2 regions of the Paenibacillus sp. FSL H7-0714 genome follow, and region 2 is predicted to be linked to the other one. Evidence: riboswitches for the same ligand, from Rfam matches in the RefSeq annotation. Region 2 holds a riboswitch; the other holds the start of a gene.
What was found. Region 2 has a riboswitch for cyclic di-GMP ahead of NST34_RS10225 (DUF6612 family protein). Riboswitches for the same ligand answer to the same signal wherever they lie in the genome.
Positions count from the first base shown of each region.

Region 1: it holds a riboswitch for cyclic di-GMP, as region 2 does, so the genes downstream of both, NST34_RS03210 (transglutaminase-like domain-containing protein) here and NST34_RS10225 (DUF6612 family protein) in region 2, are expected to answer to the same signal.

Region 1 is NZ_JBBOPT010000001.1:713,764-717,012, reverse strand. It holds rRNA gene NST34_RS03215 (16S ribosomal RNA) at 1-934, opposite strand, end outside; gene NST34_RS03210 (transglutaminase-like domain-containing protein) at 1,306-2,115, opposite strand; cyclic di-GMP riboswitch class I at 2,129-2,209, opposite strand; cyclic di-GMP riboswitch class I at 2,318-2,398, opposite strand; gene NST34_RS03205 (class D sortase) at 2,523-3,173, opposite strand; gene NST34_RS03200 (GtrA family protein) at 3,208-3,249, opposite strand, start outside.
Region 2 is NZ_JBBOPT010000001.1:2,353,636-2,356,884, forward strand. It holds gene NST34_RS10215 (DUF4179 domain-containing protein) at 1-636, opposite strand, end outside; gene NST34_RS10220 (RNA polymerase sigma factor) at 620-1,138, opposite strand; cyclic di-GMP riboswitch class I at 1,343-1,434, shown strand; gene NST34_RS10225 (DUF6612 family protein) at 1,552-2,400, shown strand; gene NST34_RS10230 (CapA family protein) at 2,482-3,249, opposite strand, start outside.

The DNA.
Region 1 (3,249 bases), 1.6 Mb from region 2:
CAATTCCTTTGAGTTTCAGTCTTGCGACCGTACTCCCCAGGCGGAGTGCTTACTGTGTTAACTTCGGCACCAAGGGTATCGAAACCCCTAACACCTAGCACTCATCGTTTACGGCGTGGACTACCAGGGTATCTAATCCTGTTTGCTCCCCACGCTTTCGCGCCTCAGCGTCAGTTACAGCCCAGAAAGTCGCCTTCGCCACTGGTGTTCCTCCACATATCTACGCATTTCACCGCTACACGTGGAATTCCACTTTCCTCTTCTGTACTCAAGTCACCCAGTTTCCAGTGCGACCTCAGGTTGAGCCCAAGGTTTAAACACCAGACTTAAATGACCGCCTGCGCGCGCTTTACGCCCAATAATTCCGGACAACGCTTGCCCCCTACGTATTACCGCGGCTGCTGGCACGTAGTTAGCCGGGGCTTTCTTCTCAGGTACCGTCACTCCGATAGCAGTTACTCTACCGGACGTTCTTCCCTGGCAACAGAGCTTTACGATCCGAAAACCTTCATCACTCACGCGGCGTTGCTCCGTCAGACTTTCGTCCATTGCGGAAGATTCCCTACTGCTGCCTCCCGTAGGAGTCTGGGCCGTGTCTCAGTCCCAGTGTGGCCGTTCACCCTCTCAGGTCGGCTACGCATCGTCGCCTTGGTGGGCCGTTACCCCACCAACTAGCTAATGCGCCGCAGGCCCATCCCTCAGTGACAGATTGCTCCGTCTTTCATTCTTTCTTCAGGAGAAAAAAGAAATTATCCGGTATTAGCTACCGTTTCCGGTAGTTATCCCAGTCTAAGGGGCAGGTTGCCTACGTGTTACTCACCCGTCCGCCGCTAAATCATTTTGAAAGCAAGCTTTCAAAATAACTCCGCTCGACTTGCATGTATTAGGCACGCCGCCAGCGTTCGTCCTGAGCCAGGATCAAACTCTCCAATTAGTATTGAAAAGAGCGATATGCTCATTTTGAAACATCTGACGAGAAAATTAATTCTCTAATTTTGGATTTCACTTTCGTGATTTCCTACTCACTCGTTGTTCAGTTTTCAAAGATCAAGTTCTCGTTGGCGCCGTTTAATGTCTCAGCAGCAACTCTTATAATATATCATGTTGTTCTCAGTAATGCAAGCTTTATTTTTCGAAAGCCGTTTATATAACTCTCTCAAACATTGCCTGTACGCTGTCTAACAACGCTTAACTATAATAACCTATCTATTCATAGAAAAGCAACCCCTAATAGAAAAATAAACAACTAGCTTAATAATTAAGCTGGTTGTTTATTTAATAGAGTTATGAATCTAGCGATGCAAATTAATAGTATTTTGCTGCAGTATACTTACTTGAAGCCTTAATAAAATCCGTATTCTTCTTACTCTTCGCTGACGATGCATCTACCGTTGTATCAATAGTAACCCATTTCCCATCCATCAACACTTCATTCCATGCATGGTATTGCGTAACGTAGCTAGTATTCCCCATCACCAATTTAGCAGGCACATCTACACTACGCAGCATTGCGGCAAAAAGAGAAGCATAGTCATAGCAGATTCCTTTTTTAGTATTCAAAGTGTTGTTAATGTTCGGAATGTAATCTGTTGTTACGTTATTAGCAAGAGAATAATCGTATTGTACATTAGCAACTACATAGTTATAGATTGCCTTAACTTTCTCTTCATCTGTTGTTTTGCCTTTTGTAAGCTCTTTTGCCTTAAGGATCGCTTTATCAGAAGGACTCCATTTCACATTCTGTACGGAGCCCAAATATACGGAATTCGAGTCACTCATGGTTACGTCTACTACTTCGGAATATAACGCTTTGTATTTATTGCCGGTTGTGTTCTCAAGAACAGAAACCTTATAAGTACCATTACCTTGTTGTAAAGGGAAGTCCTCAGCTTGTCCAGAAGCATATAAGTTATATGTATAGCTGCTGTTGTCTTTAGTGATCATGAGTTTGATTCTTTTATCTTTCGGAATATCATAGTTAATTCCAATAACACCTTGAGCCACTTTCGATGTAATCAACCAGCTTGCATCTACACTTGCGGCTTGAGCTGCGCTTACCGGAACCGCAGTAATCAGTACGAATAGCGCCACCATCATAAAATAAACCTTTTTCACGGATAAAACCCCTTTCGGTAGCTGGCTGCCATCCTTTCGGGAAGGCCCTTTAGCTTTGCGTCCCTACCTTTCGATAGGTTTGCCGTTATCGTATAAGCTCTATCTGTTCTAATTTCACTAGACAAATTAACAGAATCAGTCCAAGTAGAAATATGAATCTAAGATTCTTATATATTTTATAAAAACAAAAAAAGCCTCTTCATTCGGTAACTGGCTGCCATCCTTACGGGAAGGCCCTTTAGCTTTGCGTCCCTACCTTTCGATAGGTTTGCCGTTTATCGTGTTTAGCTTTTATAGTCTTATACTACCATATTTATCCTCGTAAACAAGAACAAAATTGCTAGATTTACTATTATTTTATAGTTATTTCTCTGTATTTGAATTCTCTTGTTATTTCTCGTCAACGATTAGGAAAGTTTGGCATGAACAATCAAACGATGTGTAGGATCTACTAGTGGGTCACACGTAATTAGAGTAAGAATTTTATCTTTGTTATTCCCGTCTAGAACAGACACATCACTAGGAAGTACAACAGAAATATCATAAACCTCGTAATTATAAGTCTGATCGCTAGTCTTCACCGTAATCGTATCCCCAATCACAACCTCATTCAATCTGTTAAACAATCTGCCCGTAGTTCTAGCTCTATGTGCAGCTATTGCGGCGTTCCCTATTTCTCCTATTGGAGTTGTTTCTTTCATATGGGCCGCGGCATGCTTCATATTCGCTTTAGTAGCCCCTTCTAATACAGGCAGCTTCAGATCGATCTTATCAATCTCAATTAATGCGATAACTTTGCCACCCACTTCAATTTCCGGTTCCGGCTTTTCTGTTTCTTGCGGCTGTGCTTGTGCATCTAAAGCTGATTCCTCCGCTAGTAGCTGAGTGACCTCGGCATATCTGCTCTTCAGATCAGGTGGTGGAGTACTTTCACTGGTGCTCAGTTCAGCCGATTCTAATAGCTTATCCTGCTGCCAGTCGTTATACCATTCGTTAGCTTTTGGATAGAGCATGATAAGGATCCCCGCCAGTATGAGCACATACGAGAATTTACGCATGATTTTCACCTCCGTAGATTGGTTCTACTGAACTTTAGAATACCCATTTACGACTTCCGAAGAAGTTAATAATCAC
Region 2 (3,249 bases):
CTTAACTCCAGTATCGATTGTATCCCCTGCTTGATGATTAGATTGTAAGGGAATATTCTGATTACGGTAAAAAATGAGATTCCGTGCTTCAAACTTGTAGTCCTTTTTATCATCCTTTAATGTATCAGGTGTCTCATATACTCCAATGAGTTTCTGGCTTTCAGGATCGTATTCTAAATAACCGTATACCTTTGCCTTGGCACCGGATTCACTAGTCATGGTGTTTTCCTCTGTAGCAAATCCAGTATATTGGGATAGATCAGATTTAGTATCAAGTGATAACAGCATTTTCATTTTTTCTCCGTCAGTTACAACACCGTTCAAATTCATTGTTACTCCTGAACTGGAAGCTTGAAGATTATACTGTTGACCGATGCCGTTATTTAATGCATTGCTCACACTTCGCCCACCAATTTTATCCCAATTAATCGTCATACTAGCGAATACAGGAATGGCGACAAGTAAGAGGCAAGAGAAGACGATGCTGATAGGAACAACCTTTTTATTAGGCCTAGGAGTATTCTGGGAGGCATTCAGATTTCTTTGACGTTTATATGCTTCTTGTTCAATGGTAGTCCACATCAAATCATAATCCGGTCGGGGAATATGTCTATCTTTTTCAATATACAGATTCATTACTACTCAGCTCCTTTAGTTGAGTTCCACCCATTCTATTTAGTATTTTAAGTCCCTTGTTCAGTCTGGATTTTACAGTTCCTTCGGGTATGCTCATAACTTTAGAGATCTCGGGTACAGTCAATTCGTTTATAAAACGAAGGACTACTACCATTCTGATTTTGTCGGGAAGCTGACTGTATAACCCTTGTAATTCTTTTTTAGTTTCCTGTCGATCCAACCGTTTTTCTACAGGGTTTGATTCCTCAGACCTGGATAGTAAATAATTACGTACTTCTTTCATCCACCCCGTCTTACGCCTTTTAATCACACTGTGGCACTCATTCGAAGCAATTCGTAAAATCCAAGATTTCAAGTTTCTTACCTTAGACTTATCCGCTAAGATAACCTTTACAAATACCTCTTGGCAAATATCCTCTGCATCTGCCTGATTTTTCATTAAGTAGTAACAAAAATAATATACTTGTTCTTTATAGAGCTCGAAAATTTCTCGGTCACACATTTTGCTGCACCCCCTGTCTTTGCTGTTCTCATTAATAAGACTTATAAGCGTATGTAATCGTTCATTTTTCATTTTGAGTGAAGTATTTCTTCTGAGCATCATAGCGAATTTGAATGGAAGATAAGTCGTTTACAGGTAATTATAACCATGATAAAATTAGCGGTGGGACATGCGTCCGTAAGCTAATTAAAACTAATTGAATGTCCGCGTTAAAGGTAAAATCATCGAAAGATGATGACACAAAGCCATGGGTCTAAAGCCTTTCTACAGAAGGAAATGATCGCCAGGCCGCCATAGGGATGTCTTATGAAGCATAAAGGATAGCTCTAAGAATATGTAGTCTATTTTGAGCTCTTTTATTATTTCGACCTATACGGCGTTACATTATCGCAAGGGGCCGAAAGGGGAAGTACATGAACAGTTTTTTCAAAACAATAGGCACTAGTTTGGCAGTAGGTGCTTTATTGCTGTCCGGAACGATCGGATGGATGTCTAATCCTGAAGTCGTGTCTGCAGCTACCACAACAGCAGTAACCGCGGATCAAATGATTAGCAAAGTAACGGCGGCCTCTAAAGCAATAAAGAATTTTCACTTAGATGTGATCAAAAAACAGGATATTCAGAGCGGTGGGGTACGTATCAGCAACACTAACACACTGAAGCTGGATATTAATCGACTGCCGAATTTTGCTGCAGCTGGCACCGTTGATAGTAGTCTTTTAGAAACATCGTACAGTCTATATGCCAATGACAAGGAGTTTTACTATCTTGTAGACGGAAGTGAACTGATCGATGAATCTGAAGATGAAGGTTACGACGATGACGGCGAGCCAATCGATCCCGATGCACAGTATTGGATTGCACTGGAGAAGATGGAGTGGGATTCTTTTTACTCCAAAGGTCAATACGATCCTGTTTCCATGCTTGATTCGGTTAAAAATTATAAAAAATCTATGAAAGTCAGCACTGCTGGCGCACAGACTGTCCTGCAGTTCACGGTAACTGATCCGACAGCAGCTAAGGGAATAATCAAACTCTATGACCAGGAGAACCTCTGGGATGGAGAGACTGTTCAACCTAAAAGCGTAACTTGGAAATTATTCGTCAATACTAAGACCTGGCAAACGGAAAAGCTGACAGTCGATCTGAGTTATGTACTGACAAGTGACGGAGAAAAAGATACATACAACACGAAAATCGAAGCTAAATATTCCAAGAATAACAAAGGTACAACCATTGTAAAACCGGCCGAACTAGAATAATAAGGTCGATTTCATATTGAGCAAAAAGCGCTGTTCTGTAGAACAGCGCTTTTTGCTGTATTCTCTATTTTAATAACGTTTCTATTCCTTCTTTAAGATTGTTGTCGTATGTTTCAACATTCGATTCATGAGATTTCGCCGCTCTGTTTTTATGTCGGTGGCGCTTCTCTTTAATGCGTCGCGGATGGGGATGATCTCTGTAATTTTCCTGCCGCTTTTTATTCTTCGATCTACACAAGTCGGGATGTAACCTACGTTAGTTATACTCGTGTTTCCTTTTTCATCCTTCTTTATTTTAAGCGTAAGTATGATACCGCTTTGTGTATAAGGAATATTCATTAATTTAGTAGAAACAAAATTCCCCAATGAGTAAATAACGAATTGTTTTTTTCCACGAAGCGCTAACGGTTGAAGAACATGTGGGTGAGACCCCAGTATGATGTCGGCGCCATTTTTAAAGAAGAGATTGACCAGCTCTTTTTGCCTCTTGTTTGGAGTGTAACGATATTCGCTTCCGAAATGCAGATAAAGCAAGACTAGATCGACTTTCTTTTTTAAATCTCGAATCTCCCGAATGATCTTGGGCGTAGATATCCGGTTAACCAGCCATGGCTTACTCACTGGTATAGGAATTCGGTTGGTTCCTGCTGTGTAGGAGAGGATGCCAATCGTAATTCCTTTGACGTTTTTAATAAGCGTTCTCTTGGATTCTTCTAATGATTTAGCTGTTCCCGTGTGGTCGATTCCATTACGGTCCAGAACTCGTAACGTCCGAACCAGACCCGGGGCACCATAATCCATGCAATGATTGTTGGCCGTTACTAATACGTCGAATCCGGCTTCCTTAAG